DNA from 3 places in the Marinomonas sp. AWM4_232 genome. Region 1 is predicted to be linked to each of the others. Evidence: predicted binding sites of a transcription regulator. Region 1 holds the regulator's gene; each other region holds the start of a gene.
What was found. Region 1 encodes PhoB, which activates phosphate uptake and scavenging genes when phosphate is short. Its sites were predicted from a motif close to TGTCATANNNNTGTCANA; they were not measured.

Region 1 (5,476 bases):
CATCAGCTAGCGCTGCTGCTTCACTTATGCCATCAACTATTTAATGGTCACGAACCAGGTGAGCAGATTTTGGGCCAATTAGAACTTACCGCTTCAGATGCAAAGGAAGCACACCACAAAGTCATTAGTTCTTCTAGTGAACTCTCTAAAATGGTGGATTTAATAAGCGGATCTAAATGAACCTGCTCGACTCAAAGAAAACACAGCAACTAGACTACCGCTGGCATGCCATTACACATGTTCGTCGATCTGCCATACCCAAAGACATATTTCCTTGGTTAATTACGCGATTTTCGATCACTGCTAAGCTTCGCCATGCGGGTAAGCTACGTGTCGAAGTGCTTGAAGACCGCTGGCAATCGCCGACTCCAAGAGAGCGCATTCGATTGCGTCTTAAACCACGTGAAACTGCTCGGGTCAGATCCGTAATACTATATCTAAACGATGAGCCAGTGGTTTATGCTCGTTCAATCATACCCGCTCGTTCCTTGAAAGGTGCATGGCGATATCTTCCCTACCTTGGAGATCAGCCACTAGGAGGTTATGTGTACCGCTCTAAGACACTTCAGAGGAGTCCGACAGAAGTGGTTAAATTACCTGCGGGGTTGATCCAAAACAGCCATGAGGCATTATGGGCGCGGCGCTCAGTGTTCATTGAGTTTGGTCCGGGCATTCTCGTCAATGAAGCGTTTTATCCTGCTATTGGCAACGCCACCAAGGCCGCGGGACAACTTTAACCAATTAGATGCAACATCATGAATAAACTAAAAGACTACGCAGACTTAACACGTTTTAATCGCCCGATCGGCTCTTTATTGTTGATGTGGCCAACATTGTGGGCTCTGTGGCTTGCGGCAGATGGCTGGCCGGAGTGGCATCTGGTCGTTATTTTCGTACTGGGTGTTTTCAGTATGCGTTCAGCAGGCTGTGTCATTAATGACTTTGCCGATCGTAAGGTTGACGGTTTTGTCGAACGTACTAAAAACCGCCCACTTCCATCTGGTCGAGTGAGCGAGAAAGAGGCCCTGTTATTGTTTGCAGGGTTGTCATTATTAAGTTTTGTATTGGTGCTTCTGACCGACTGGAAAACCATTCTTTTGTCGTTTGTTGGATTGTTTCTAGCAGCACTCTACCCGTTTATGAAACGTTACACCCACCTACCACAACTGTTTCTTGGGTTGGCTTTTTCTTGGGCCATTCCGATGGCATACAGCGCACAAGGGGGCAGTTTACTGGACCCTGAGCTGTGGATGCTGTTTGTTGCCAACAGTTTCTGGACCATCGCGTACGATACTTACTACGCTATGACCGATCGACCAGATGACCTAAAGGTAGGCATTAAATCGACCGCCATCTTATTTGGTCGTTATGACCTATTCGTGATATTAGTGTTACAAGGATTAGCCTTGTCTCTCATGATGTGGATCGGAGTACTCGCTGAGCTAAGTGCCCCCTACTTTATCAGCTTGCTCATCGCTGTTGGGTTGTTTTATCAGCAGTACCAGCAAGCCAAAGACCGTGAGCGCCAAGCCTGCTTTAAATCCTTTTTAGATAATAACCGCGTTGGCTACTGCCTATTTGCAGGATTATTACTAAGCTATTACATTTGAATATGGCACTGATATGACAATTTAACACAGTTGTCATATTTAGCGGTTTTAATATCTACCGTTCCTGAGATGAGGGTATGTCCTGTGACCGGTAAAAAAGTACTGATTATTGATGATGAAGCACCAATCCGCGAGATGATAGCTGTCGCGCTGGAGATGGCTGGCTATGAATACATGGAAGCGGAAAATAGCCAGCAGGCGCATGAAATGATCGTAGATCATCGTCCTGACTTGGTTTTAGTCGACTGGATGATGCCCGGAGGCAGCGGTGTCGAGCTCACGCGTCGTTTGAAGAAAGACGCGACGACGGCGGAAATTCCAGTGATTATGTTGACTGCGAAAAGTGAAGAAGACAATAAAATCCAAGGCCTCGAAGTGGGTGCGGATGATTACATCACTAAACCATTCTCGCCACGTGAATTGGTTGCGCGCTTGAAGGCCGTACTTCGTCGAGCAACACCTCAAGGTGTCGATGACCCAATTGAAGTGGAAGGCTTATTGCTTGATCCCATCAGCCAGCGTGTCTCTATTGGCACAACCCCTATCGAGATGGGGCCAACGGAATACCGTCTGTTAAAATTCCTCATGACACATCAAGAACGTGCCTATTCTCGCGCGCAGTTGCTTGATCAAGTCTGGGGCGGTAACGTTTACGTAGAAGAACGTACAGTTGATGTACATATTCGTCGCCTACGTAAAGCCATTGGTGAAACCCATGACTTTTTGATTCAAACCGTCCGCGGAACAGGTTACCGTTTTTCGGCAAAACGCACGGCATAAGATTTTATGAAGCGAACTTGGCAACGAGCTTTCATTACATGGATTATTGGACTGATGGCTGTGATCACCATCGGTTTCGTACTGGGCCACATTCTCGCACTCGTTTTGATTTATACACTCGGTACACTGTATTGGCAGCTGTACCAATTGTATCAATTTCATTCTTGGCTGCGCCGCTCCGGCAAAGCAGCGCCTCCTGAAGCTACTGGCATCTGGGGGGAGATTTTCGATGCGGTCTACCGTCTGCAAAAGAAACAACGCAAATCTAAGCGCCGCATGCGCCAAGCGCTCAACCGAATCGAAAATTCAACGGCCGCGCTGAAAGAAGGCGTCATCATGGCCGACAGTAATGGCAATTTAGAATGGTGGAATAACTCCGCCGGATTGCTATTAGGCTTGCAGCGCCCGGTGGACCGAGGTCAGCCGATCACCAACATTCTGCGTAACCCAGACTTCTTTAAATACTTCACGCAAAAGCGCTTTGGCGAGCCTTTGGTTATGAAGTCGCCATCAAAAGAAGGGGTGTACCTAGAAGTACAAACCACACTGTATGATCAAAACGATCATCTGATTTTCGTACGAGATGTGACACGTTTGCACCTACTGGAGCAGATGCGTAAAGACTTTGTCGCCAACGCCTCACATGAGCTGAAAACACCTTTAACGGTTATCAAAGGCTACCTTGAAACATTATCGATGTTTAAAGATAGCCTGCCGCAATCCATGCAGCGTGGTATCGTGAATATGAGCGATCAGTCACTGCGTATGGAGCATCTAATTGAAGACCTATTGCTGCTCTCTCGGTTAGAGACCAACGATAAGCGAGAAGCCCATCAATGGCTAAAGCTTGAAGATTTGTGTGAGACCATTAAGAAAACCGCCTTACCGACGCTTTCTGACAGCCATCAACTGAGTTTTGATATTCCTGAAAACAGCTATATCTATGGCGCCTATAACGAGCTTTACAGCGCGTTTTCAAACCTTGTCTTCAACGCTATCAAGTACTCTCCTGAAGGAGGTCACATTGAAGTGCAATGGGTGCAAAATGAATTCAGTGGCATTTTTTCAGTAGACGACCAAGGACTTGGTATCGATCCGCGCCATATTCCTCGTTTAACCGAACGTTTCTTCCGGGTTGATAAGGGACGAGGGTCCGGTACTGGCGGCACTGGACTGGGGCTTGCGATCGTCAAACATGTGCTAATACACCATAATGCCAAACTGCAAATTCGCAGTCAGCCAGGTACAGGCAGCACATTCTCTTGTCATTTCCCAACAGATCGTGTTCGTCAAGAAGCGCTACTCGCAACCGTGGCCAGTGACGCCCCAGACAGTCACGCTACTTCCGTCGAGCAAGAGCCGTCTCAACCTTAAATGGGCTCTCAGTCTAATCAGCTGCCTCTAGTTTTTCTCTGGGCGCGGCTGAATAGGACACCTGCTATTGGCTTTTATAAAGACTGAAATAAGCGATTTATAAAAGCTTCTTTCTCAGCGTCTTGGTCTATCAGAGATAAGGTGACGGTTAAGAAAGCGGAATCAGCTTTCTTCTCAGTGGTCGCCACCGCCTGAACATAATAATTCAAACGGTTTACTTGCTTGTCATGGGATAAATCCAAGACCGCTTGATCCAGTACCGTTGGAATCACATCGTCACTCTTGATCAACATAGTGGCCTCATCCTTGGCAAAATGTACCACCATGCAACGGAACTCCTTACCCGCGAAACGTACTTTGGTTGGGATTTTAACGTCTTTAGAAGATGCCTCAGGGTTAGTTATTTTAGGCGTCGGAGCAGCCTTAGCCGAAGCATTTCCCGCCATCAAGACATCCAATGAGCCAGAGGCAATACCGCCTGAGCTGCCAGAAGGAGCCTTTGCTGGTACACCAAGCTTTTTCTCAATGCCATGTCGTTTGGCCGCCGACTGCACTTTCTGAATAAGTTGCTCGGCCGTGAAAGGCTTTCCCAAATAGTCCGTCACACCCGATTGAACCGCTTCCACGACGTGAGATTTATCGCCACGACTGGTGATCATCACAAAGGGTAATGCTTCTTTCTTGTAATTAGGTTGCTCACGACACCATTGCAGCAGCTCTACCCCTGTCATTTCTGGCATTTCCCAATCACAAAGCACCATATCAAAGGGCACTTTTTGCAGCAGTTGCTGTGCCTTTCGACCATTGACTGCTTCCTCCACTGTCACCGAAGTAAAACGCTTTCTTAGGGTGCGTTTAATAAGGTCTCGAGTAAACGAAGCATCATCGACTACCAAAATTTTCAAAATAAGCTCCTATCGCGTCTGAGACAGCAAATCCGCATAATTAACAAAGCGCTCGCTAAACAACTTAATCCATAATAAGGTCGCTGCTACCGCCGCTATCGGCATGACAAATAAGTTCAAGAAGGGAATGGTCACCCCTAACATCACGATAAAGCCGAATGTCCAACATAGAAGCGGCTTTTCGCGAAGTGCAGCGCGCATATCGTGAAATGGCACTTTATTGTTATCAAAAGCGTAGTCCATGTACTGTAACGCCAACATCCACGCAGAAAACATCACAATCAGCACCGATGTCACCACGTTTACCACAGGGATGAACGACAACAGCAACAACCCTAAGAAACGCGGAATAAAATACGCGAGCTTTTGCAGCTCTCGCTTTAGGCTTCGTCCTGCAATCTTCATAAGCCCCATGGCACTGAAATCTTCATCGAACTGCTTGCCTGTTTGGTGCTCTTCTACTTTCTCAGCAAGAAACGCCATAAAGGGCGCAGCCAAAATATTAACGCCCACAGAAAAGCTGTAAAACATCAGCAAACCAATCGCAATGTTTAGCAGGACATAAAACAACCAGTTTAAAAACGACATCCATTCAGGGACATAACCCATCATCTCGTCCACTGCGACTCCCATATAACTCAACGCAACGGTATACAAAAGGCCCATTAAAGCAATATTGGCGAGTATGGGGGCGAGTAAGAACAGACGTAAGCGGCGCGACAACAATAATGGCAAAGCCTTTACGAACGCGTTAATAGCACTAAACGGGTGAGTAATCACGAAAAATGGTCCCTTTGCAAATAACCA
Region 2 (5,476 bases), 1.2 Mb from region 1:
TACCGTATTTTCCCGGCTCGATATCTTTACAGTGCATTCGAAAAGTATAATTAGGGACCCCTTCGAGCCACTCCATCACATCTTCAGAATTCTCAAACGGCAAATACACCAACACTTGATCATCCATAGCACCAGATTGGCTGTCTGCGTGCTGAATAATTGGCGGTAAGATTGGCTGATCGAAATGGTGCCAGTGTACCCCCAGTCCACGAGAAACAGGCGCAAACCAACTCATAATCCAAGTGCCAATCGCATCACCTGTGTACTTCGGTATGTCGTAGTGAAAAGCGTACTGATGCCCTACTCCAATGCACGGCTTTCCTTGTCGCTTTGCGGCCCAAGCCGTAATTGGCTCAAAGTCCGTTAACACTAAATCATACGAAGACAAATCAAGCGAATATATGTCTTTCAATAAACGCATTAACTGCGCATTACGATACGTAGCAAGAAAACTGACTTTGCCATTTTTCGCGACAAACGATAGTCCCGGGAAGGTTCGATAATTTCCAAAGCATGCCATATCGAAGTAATCTTTTTGATCTCGCCCAGAGAAGATAAAATCAACCTCAATCCCCAAACGAGTAAGCTCCTCACTCATTGCTCTGGCTCTCGTAATATGGCCATTTCCCGTTCCCTGAACACCGTAAAGAACCTTCATGCAAACACCTCAAACGCTAACATGGCACAAGACGTTCCCAGTAACGCCCCCATCGCAGTGTCAGTTGGAAAATGCACCCCTAAAAAGATACGAGACATGCCAACCATTACCGACCAACTGTAAAAACTGACGTAAAACTCAGGGAACCACTCACTTAGACAGTAGGCCATGAAAAAGGCCCCCGATGTATGACCTGAAGGAAAAGAAAACTGATCGGATGGACGAATGAAGCTGGTAAAATCATCCAGTATGTCTGCTGGGCGGTTACGCTTGAAGCTACGTTTCAAAACAAGATACAGGAGCCGTTCAAAAGCAAAGCCTACCGCTATGATAAGCGTCCAAGTCGGATAGCCAAGAGCCCAAAATGACAACCCTAACAACACGTATAAAGGACCATCGGCTGAAATCGAAACAATTCGGCTTACCCTAGTGAGTAGCTGACGTCGTTTGCGGGCCATCAACCAGTAAAAAGTCGTTACGTCCATGTTATGAATGCTATTCAGTATGTTCATACCTTTTCCACCTATACATGTCTTCTATAGTTTCAAATTAGACCGTTTAGGTGTCACTTTCATGGCAGGGTCATGATGCTTTTATGACAACAAAAAAGCGCCTAAAAAGGCGCTTTCTCTGGATCTTGGCAGGCCAAGAATGGATTACATTTTGTTCGCTTCTTTGAATTTAGCCATCAGCTCAACAGGCTTTTTCTTCTTGTTTTCGCCGTTCAATGCGTAAACAACCGTTTCACCATTTGGGCCAGCAGCGATATCGGTGTAACGAAGTGGCACCTCTCCAACGAGACGTGCGTTGTTCATCTCTTCAAGTGACTGGAATACGTAAATACGCCCTTCCATGCGCATTTCACCATAGAAATCTTCCGCACCGCTAAGGTCGCCGTCGAACATATCGATGCTCGCAATGCCGCTTGTCTTTTTCTTGTCTTCGTTGGTCAAACCAAATACCAACGTCTCACCTTTTGGGCCTTCGCCAATGCGCACTTTACGGTAAGATGTTTCACCAATTGCAAGAAAGTCTTCATACGTTGCACGATCATCGAATAAGTAAATTCGACCTTCATCATGAACTTCGTACAAGTCTTGGTTATTTAAAGACACTTCTGTTGCAGCCATATCTGAACCAGACTGTGTATTTGTGCCAGCACAAGCAGTAAGCAGCAAAGAGGAAGCAATTAAACCAACAAAAGGTAGTGAGCGTTTAGCCATGAGATATTCTCCTTAATGTAATTACCCATAACTTAACAATTCAATATTGCAAAAATATTGCACTCCTAAAGCCAGTTGGTCAGCATAAAGCCAATCCCGAATGAGCGGGTGTAGTTATCGTAGTCTAGTAACGATTGACCATACCCCTCAAAGTATTGGGCATACCCTCGTACTTTCCCCCACATAGGGAAACTCACACCTAAGCGCACCGCACCTCGGTTAGTGGAGAAGTCTAGGTTATTTCTGAGTTGTAAATCGTAGGTCACATCATTAACAACGTGAACAAACGTCAATTCACCATGACCTAAATACTTTTCGATATCCGGGTTATCATCATCAGCCTTAGACTCAGGTATACGATACCAAGGCTTGAACGATACAACTGTGTTGTCATGCTCAAATACAAAATCCGCGAAAACACGATTCCAAGAACGTGAAAGCGGCTCTCCACGACCATTAGACTGATGATTAACACCAAAGTTTATATGGGTCAGTTTTGTGCCAAAAAACGTAAAATCTGTTTCCTTGGTGATGAAAGCTTCAGGCTCGTAACTCGTATCACGAAAAGGCGCCGAGATTTTGCTGTTATATGCCTGCCAATAGGATTCTTGTGTGTAGGCAAACCATAACTTGGAATCATCCCCTAATACCCCTTTGGCAACAGGGAACTTCATACTGACTTGGAATTTAAACTCTGTATCCTGAAGGGTGTCATTGGGATTGGCACTGTTGTACAAATCTCGATTACCAGACTTTTGAGCATAATAAACAGGCAGAAAGTAATTAGGTCGATGGGGCGTCAATACAAATGGGTCATTAGCTGTTCTTTCTTCTCGCTGCACTCGCTGCTCGACCATACCATTCGCTTTGCGAGCACGTTCCGCAATCGGTTCAGGCGTCTCTGGCTCCATCGTCGTCTCAGCAGTACTGTCTGTTGGCACTAGTTGTGACACAACCTCTTGAGCCCAAGCTCCAGAAGCAACACCTACTCCTAAAAGCAACCAATTCATTTGTCGCCACACCATTACTTACTCCTAGATTAGAACGCTTGCACTCTATATGCTAAGCAGGAATGACTTTCTTCAGATAGCTCTCGCCATCCATTTCTATGATCTCAACAGAAAGACTAACCTGTTTCACTGAAAAACGGCTTAAAGCATCTAGGACAGACTGTGAAAGTTCCGATTTTTGATGCTGGCTTCTTCCGGGTAGCATTCTTATAGATACATGTACGAAGGCATCTTGAACTCCCCCAGTAATGAAGTGTTTGCAGGCAAAGGCTCTCAGTTTTATATCAGCCGGATGAAATAAATCAGACTCAATACAGGCTTTTTGAACTGACTCCATCCAGTCCAATGGTGGTACTTCTTGTTCTAAATTCTGACTGTATTCAATAATACAATGTGGCATGGAGACTTCCCGTTTTTAACTTTGTTATGAAGTGTCAATATCCTAACTGTAAATCAACCGTTGCAGGTAACATATTCAGATGTCGATAATTGCGGACATTCTGCGCCACGATGGAAACCGCGCTTTCAACGGTTGTCGGTGCCGATATGTGTGGCAAAACAGTAATATTTGGATGAGTCCAAAAAGCATGAGAACGCGGTAAAGGCTCATATTGAAATACATCCAATACAGCATGATGAATACGTCCTACGTTTAGCTCGTACAATAGCGCATCTTCGTCGATTATCTTGCCGCGAGCGAAGTTAATTAGCTGGGCACCGGGCTTAAGCTTAGCAAGGTTCTCATACCCTAGAAGCCCTTCTGTTTCAGATGTTTGCGGTAAGAGACAGACCAAGATATCGCTCTGCGACAGTAAATCGTCAAGCCCATCTTGCCCATTTAAACACTCGACACCAGCAATATCTTTTGCACTTCGACTCCAACCTATGACAGAAAAGCCAAAGTTTTTCAGTATCTTGGCCGATGCCTGCCCTAACTCTCCAAGCCCTAACACACCGACTTTTCTTTCAGAAGCCGACACATAAGGTAAAGGATCCCAAACAGCTTTTGCTTGTTGCATGCGATAGTCTGGCATATTGCGATGTAAATAAAGAGACCAAGCTAAAACTGCTTCACTCATGGTTCGACTGAGCTCAGGATCGATCAAACGCACAATACTATAATTGGGGGCTGTCATATTTCCTTGGAGTAATTTTTCCACTCCTGCCCAAACGCTATGAACCCATACCAAATTCGGTAACTCGTTTAAATCTTCTGGGTTAGGATTCGCAATGATCGCTATATCAGCATTACTTTTCTCTTGTTCTGTTAATTGACCAAGTGGAAGAACCTTTTCGTCGAAGAGCGTCATTGAAAAAGCATGGAGCCATTCGCTTTCTTCATCCTTATTTAAGCTGCTTACAAAGGGGATCGGGGACAGAGGCACGACTACTCCAAAAGAAACTTTTGCACATTAAATGAATTTGACGAGCTAAATCGTCTCAGATTCCATGTGCGTTTGGCAATAAATTTGAAAGTCAGTAGCACAGACTGGGCGACCAAAGTAATAACCTTGGTAGTTGAAACACCCCATTAATTGTAATTGTTGGAAGTGTTCCAGCGTTTCAACACCTTCAGCCAAAACATTCAGAGACAATGCATTTGCCATGGCTATGATTGCTAAAACGATCGCATAATCATCTTTATCACTGATTAAGTCTCTTACAAAGGACTGATCAATTTTCAGCCTATCTATAGGCAAATCTTTTAAGTACTTGAGCGAAGAGTAGCCTGTACCAAAATCATCGACTGATAAGCTAATCCCTAAATCACGCAACCTTTCCATTTTAGCAAGTGCGCTACCCAAATCTGACATAAGAGTGGTTTCAGTAATTTCAATATCAACAAGCTCAGCAGGTAAGCCACTATATTCGAGAGCAGAAATCACATCATTTACTAAATTAGCATGGGCGAACTGCATCGGGCTGACGTTAATTGATATTCTCCAATCATCACGCCAAATACCCTGCTTTCGCCATTCAGCCACTTGCAACGTGGATTTAAGGAATACAAGCTTTCCTATTTCATGGATTAAACCAATTTCTTCGGCGACTGGAATGAATTCCATCGGTGAAATAAAGCCGTTCTCCTGATCTTGCCAGCGTAATAAGACTTCAGCACCGATAATATTTCCTTTGTCATTAGTTTGGGGCTGGTAATAGAGTTGAAATTCGTCTTTTTTGAGTGCGCGGTGCAGTGATTTTTCCATGTGTAAACGAGCATCAGATATAGACTGCATATCTGCTTTAAAAAAAGCATAAGTGTTTCGGCCTTGCTCTTTTGCCTTGTATAGGGCGGTGTCAGCCTGGCGCAAAATAGTAGCCGTAGACTCTTCAGCCCCATCAAAAAATGAAATGCCCATACTGGCTGTCACATGGAGATCATGACCATCTACATGCTTAGGTTGCGCACACTCTTGCAATACTATTTCAATAAAACTGTTTAACGAGGCATTATTTTCATCCATTTCGCCACGAACATTACCCCATAAGAAAACAAACTCATCCCCTCCTACTCGAGCGAAAGTTGTATTAGGCGGGACTAAAGGCATCAGGCTTTCAACAACTTCAACCAGCAGTTGATCTCC
Region 3 (5,476 bases), 410 kb from region 1:
ACGAGGTGTTAAGCCAGCTTGGGATAAAGCATGCTCAAAGGAAAACGAGCAACCTAAGACAAACGCAACCATATCGTCTTGCCAAAGTGCTTCAATGTCCGCACGGCTTTCTACTTTTTCACCGTTGCGATAGACATAGTACTCAGGAATATCGTGACGCATATCGATGTCTTCGCCCAACATAGGCATGCGGTAATCGCCAACTTCTGAAACACCGATCAAAGGGCAAGAGACAGGGTTGTTCTGACAGAACAGTAAAAACTCGTTTGCGTACTCAGCTGGTAGAATCACGACGTTACCTTGCATTGCTCCCGTTGCTAGGCCACTAGTCGGGCCAGTGTGCTCTTTACGACGTATCGCTTGGCGGAGTTCTGAGGTCTGTTGCAACAAGGTTAACGATGACTGAGGCATGACTGTTTTCCTAATTTTTATCACAGTTGGGTTAAATCAAGAGTAGAAGTACACCCTATAAAAAGTCTAATCGTGTTTTTTTGGTATTTTTGATCAATTTTTTTTATCAAGTGTTCATTTGGGCGTATTCATTAGCGGTTTTAACGGCGATTTTCGCGGCGACTTCTGCGATGGGATTAAATGGCTCGTCCGAATAGGATGCGGTGAATTTTAGCTCTGATGGCGTCCAAATGGCGCGAATACGTTTGAGTGTCCCTGCCTGCAGAGCGTCTTCAATCATGACATCTGGCATGGTAGCAACGCCTACCGCATCCAGCGCTAAACTGCGACAGGCAGCGAGCGAGGTGGACGCAAAAAAGTGCGCTGGTGGCCCTTCTAACTCTCTGAATTTCTGAGAGATTTCAGCGTAAGGTTTGCTGTTTCGGGCATAGGAGATGATTGGCCAAGGAGCCAGTTCTTCGAGATACAGCAAACGGTCAGGTAAGTTAAGCATTGGGCTGGCTACCCAAGAAAGTGAGAAGGTGCATAAGTCTAAATTGACAATACTTGGGTCATTAATAGGCCCCATTAAAAGCCCTAAATCAATAGAGCGGTCTTTGATCCCTGCCGAGAGCACGGTGGTGACTTCGACAGTGAGTTCCACATCCAGTTTGGGCATTTCATTGTGCAAACGAGACAAAAACGTCGATAGCCAGGTGTGGGCAATGGTTTCCGAAACGCCAATACGAATTACGCCCGAGTAAGCGGTTGTACTTTCTGCTCGTTTACGTAGCTGTTCCGATTGGTACAAAATCTTCTCAACGTAAGGCAGTAAGTCTTTGCCTTTAGCGGTTAGGGCGATGGGGGCTGAGCCAACTTCCCGTTCAAAGAGTTTCACCCCCAGTTCGGATTCCAAGGCTGAGATGCGTGCAGAAATCGCGGGTTGCGTGGTGTGCATGCGTTCTGCTGCCTTACGAAAACTGCCAAGTGAGGCGACCCAAACAAAAGTCTCTAAGCGTTTGTAATTCAATGAACTTCTCCCTTTTACCTGACACAGCAGAATAACGGGCTTTAAACCTCTAAGCCAGACAAGTGTGACGCTCTTTCCTATGTTATTGCCGAATCATTGCGTCCAACTCTCTATCTATGCTGGTACGGGTTTTGTATGCTCTGTTACTCCTAATGGAGCGCAAAATGAATAAACTGATATCCTTAGTATTAAAAGGCTTAGTGGCCGTTTTACCGATTGGCCTGACGGTCTATTTTATTTATTGGTTGTTTACTACAGCCGAGACATTGGTACGCCCGCTAGTGTTGTTGGTATGGCCAGTTGATTACTATTTTCCTGGGCTTGGAGTGTTAACCTGCCTAGCAGGATTGGCTCTGATTGGCTTAGTGGTGAACTTTTACGGCGTTCGCTACCTAATGAAAGTAAGTCACAGGGTGTTTGAGAACATCCCCTTAGTAAAATCGATCTATGGGGCGTTGCAAGACATGATGACAGTGTTCAGTCTGTCCAATAAAACTGAACAGCAGAGTGTCGTGTCGTTAGAAATCCAAGGTATGCAGGTCATTGGTTTTGTTACTGGTGAAAAAATGGGACAGCGACTGTTTGGCGACGCGAATTTAGTGGGTGTTTATCTCCCTTTGAGCTATCAAATCGGTGGTATGACGGTATACGTTGAACGGGATAAACTGACGCCTTTAGATGTAACGATGGAAGAAGGTATGCGTATCGCGGTCACAGGCGGTGTGCAATCAAAGACGAAATCATGAAGCAATTAGAAGACATTACGACATTATTAGAAGAGCAGGGTTATCCCGCTAAATTAAAAGCCTTCCCACGCCGTATTTATGTTGGCTCAATCGGATCATTTTATGGTGTCACCATTGTTCAAAATGAACAAACTGGTGAGTTGAAGGTTTCCTATCAACCACTGATATTGATTATTGGTAGTGTGCTGCTGATTTATAGCTTCATTGTCAGCTATGGCAATGATGACATGTTGTCCGCTCTGATCGGCATTACTGCCGCATCGGTGATCGCAAACTTTTTTAAATCCCGTAAAAAGAAACAGGAAATCGAAGCGGTATTGGCGCAAGTTAACTCGCAAGAGTAGCGTATAGCGAGACATTGGCTTTGTTGAAAAAAGGGTTTCAAGGCAGACTTGAAACCCTTCTTTCGTTTTATAAGTTCGATAAGGGACAAAATATTGTTCAAATGAAAGATATTAGTTTCATTTGAAATTTAAATATCATCAAAATGAAACATTACGCACGTACATTGACCCTCGTTTGATGCGTTATGACGAATACTTATTCCATTTTTGGCTTACAACGAGGGTTATTAGCATGAGTTCACGTGCATTGGTTTCATTAGCGGTAGGATTAGCGGTTTCAGGCTCTGCGATGTCTGCGACACAGATTGAGTGGTGGCACGCAATGGGTGGCGCTAACGGTGAGAAAGTTGAAGAAATTGCGCAGGCATTTAACAGTGCCCAAGACTTGTATGAAGTAAAACCGGTTTACAAAGGTAACTACACTGAAACCATGACGTCAGCGATTGCGGCGTTTCGTGCTAAGCAGCAGCCAGCGATTGTGCAGGTGTTCGAAGTAGGAACGGCGAGCATGATGGCCGCAGAAGGCGCGATTTACCCAGTTTACAAATTGATGCGTGAACAAGGTCAGCCGTTCAATCAGGATGACTACCTAAGCTCTGTAACGGGTTACTATACAGACCAAGATGGCAACATGCTTTCTATGCCATTTAACAGCTCAACACCTGTGCTGTATTACAACAAGGAACTGTTTGCGAAAGCTGGCGTGTCGGCACCAAAAACTTGGGAAGACATGGAAACCGTATCGCAAAAACTACTGGATAGCGGAGTGGAGTGTGGTTTCACTACCTCTTGGCAGTCTTGGATTCAATTAGAAAACTTAAGTGCGCGTCACAATGTGCCTTTTGCGACGAAGGCGAACGGTTTCGCTGGCATGGACACCGAGTTTGAGTTTAACGGTCCTGTACAGGTTGCGCATATCTCGAAAATGAGCGAGTGGCAGCAAAACGGCATCTTCAGCTACGGTGGCCGTCGTAGTGATTCTGCACCGAAATTCTACAGCCAAGAATGTGCGATGTTCATGGGCTCTTCTGCAGGATATGCTGGCATGAAGCGTAATGCGAAATTTGATTTTGGTGTATCGCAATTACCTTACTGGGCGAGCCAAATCGATACCCCACAAAACACCATCATTGGTGGCGCATCACTTTGGGTGCTTCAAGGTAAGAGCGATGCAGAATACCAAGGTGTGGCAACGTTCCTAAACTTCCTATCTCGTGCAGACATGCAAGCTGACTGGCACCAATTCTCAGGCTACCTACCGATCACTCATGCAGCCTACGATCTAACTAAGGGTCAAGGTTTCTATGATGCGAACCCAGGTACGGAAACAGGTGTGATTCAAATGACTTCTGTGACACCAACTGAAAACTCTAAAGGTCTACGCCTAGGTAACTTTGTGCAAATCCGCGACATCATCAACGAAGAGCTAGAGTCGGTTTGGAGCGGTGATGCGGACGCTCAAGCAGCCCTAGATAAAGCGGTTGAACGTGGTAACGCGTTACTGCGTAAGTTCGAAAAAGCGAATAACTGATCATCACTTCCTCACTCTTGAGGTGCCTCCCTCTCTCGGAGGGGGGCTTTTTTGCTTTGATGTTTGCTCCAAATAGCTGAGTGCGAGTATGTCCGTACATTTTCCACAAAAGAAGCTGCCGTATTTGCTGCTGTTACCACAGTTAGTGATTACCTTTATCTTCTTTTTATGGCCTGCCGAACAGGCCATTGAACAAGCGTTTTATCAAGAAGACGCTTTTGGTCTAAGCCGAGAGTTTGTCGGTTTAGATAACTTTATTGATATTTTCCAAGACCCACAGTATTACACCTCGATCGGTGTGACGTTGATCTTTAGTTTCTCGGTGGCTTTCCTCGGTATGGCGTTAGCCTTGTGGCTGGCAGTGATGGCCGATCGTGTGATTCGAGGCAAGTTGGCTTACCAGACGTTGCTGATTTGGCCCTATGCCGTCGCCCCTGCGTTGGCAGGTGTTTTATGGTGGATTCTTTTTGACCCAAGTATGGGGCCCGTTGCGCTCTGGTTAAAAACGGTGGGTGTCGAGTGGAATCACTTTTTAAACGGTGATCAAGCGATGATTTTGGTGGTAATTTCTGCCACTTGGAAGCAGATCAGCTACAACTTTTTATTCTTTTTAGCGGGCCTTCAAGCGGTGCCACGTTCTTTGATTGAAGCGGCTGCAATTGATGGTGCCAGCCCTGCAAAACGCTTCTGGGACATTGTGTTTCCGTTGCTATCACCGACCACATTCTTCTTATTGGTCGTGAATTTGGTGTATGCCTTCTTTGACACTTTTGGTGTGATCGATGCGACCACTCAAGGTGGTCCAGGTGTGAGCACCGCCACCATGGTGTACAAGGTCTTTAATGACGGCTTCATTGGTCTGGATCTAGGCAGCTCCGCGGCACAATCTGTGGTGCTAATGGGATTGGTGGGGATTATGACGGTGGTTCAATTCCGTTACATTGAGCGTAAGGTGGAATACTAATGATTGAAAATCGTCCTTGGCTAACGGCCATTAGCCACCTTTCTCTACTCTTGGGCATCGCCATGGTGGCATTGCCTGTCTGGGTGGCGCTAGTCGCATCGACGCATCCTACGGAAGCCTTTGGTTCTGGGGAAATCCCACTCTGGTTTGGTGATCAGGCGATCCAAAACTGGGGCGCGGTGTTGTTCGCTAAAGCAGGGAATGGCATCGATGTCCCAGTATGGTCGATGATGCTGAATTCGCTGGTGATGGCATTGGGTATTACCATCGGCAAAATTGCGATCTCCATTTTATCTGCTTACGCGATTGTGTTTTTCCGTTTTCCATTTCGAGGCGCAGCGTTCTGGGTCATTTTCATTACCTTGATGCTGCCCGTTGAAGTGCGCATTGTGCCGACTTATGAAGTGGTTGCGAACCTCGATATGCTCAACAGTTATTCAGGTTTAGTACTGCCTTTGATTGCCAGTGCCA

Region 2: a site for PhoB is predicted at 1,242-1,259, ahead of ACXAC1_RS01785 (phosphatase PAP2 family protein). Genes of this name have one in related genera too.
Region 3: a site for PhoB is predicted at 2,644-2,661, ahead of ugpB (sn-glycerol-3-phosphate ABC transporter substrate-binding protein UgpB). Genes of this name have one in related genera too.

What each region holds. Positions count from the first base shown of each region.
Region 1 covers NZ_JBSWTA010000001.1:1,589,119-1,594,594, reverse strand. Annotated here, with positions in the region: gene ACXAC1_RS07575 (HDOD domain-containing protein) at 1-180, shown strand, start outside; gene ACXAC1_RS07570 (chorismate--pyruvate lyase family protein) at 177-737, shown strand; gene ubiA (4-hydroxybenzoate octaprenyltransferase) at 756-1,610, shown strand; gene phoB (phosphate regulon transcriptional regulator PhoB) at 1,695-2,390, shown strand; gene phoR (phosphate regulon sensor histidine kinase PhoR) at 2,397-3,764, shown strand; gene ACXAC1_RS07550 (response regulator) at 3,839-4,669, opposite strand; gene cysZ (sulfate transporter CysZ) at 4,679-5,449, opposite strand.
Region 2 covers NZ_JBSWTA010000001.1:376,157-381,632, forward strand. Annotated here, with positions in the region: gene ACXAC1_RS01780 (MJ1255/VC2487 family glycosyltransferase) at 1-658, opposite strand, end outside; gene ACXAC1_RS01785 (phosphatase PAP2 family protein) at 655-1,170, opposite strand; gene ACXAC1_RS01790 (hypothetical protein) at 1,315-1,881, opposite strand; gene ACXAC1_RS01795 (phospholipase A) at 1,947-2,906, opposite strand; gene ACXAC1_RS01800 (5-carboxymethyl-2-hydroxymuconate Delta-isomerase) at 2,944-3,291, opposite strand; gene ACXAC1_RS01805 (2-hydroxyacid dehydrogenase) at 3,326-4,276, opposite strand; gene ACXAC1_RS01810 (EAL domain-containing protein) at 4,322-5,476, opposite strand, start outside.
Region 3 covers NZ_JBSWTA010000001.1:2,002,812-2,008,287, forward strand. Annotated here, with positions in the region: gene ACXAC1_RS09530 (putative hydro-lyase) at 1-411, opposite strand, end outside; gene ACXAC1_RS09535 (LysR family transcriptional regulator) at 518-1,420, opposite strand; gene ACXAC1_RS09540 (DUF502 domain-containing protein) at 1,585-2,166, shown strand; gene ACXAC1_RS09545 (hypothetical protein) at 2,163-2,510, shown strand; gene ugpB (sn-glycerol-3-phosphate ABC transporter substrate-binding protein UgpB) at 2,743-4,041, shown strand; gene ugpA (sn-glycerol-3-phosphate ABC transporter permease UgpA) at 4,130-5,005, shown strand; gene ugpE (sn-glycerol-3-phosphate ABC transporter permease UgpE) at 5,005-5,476, shown strand, end outside.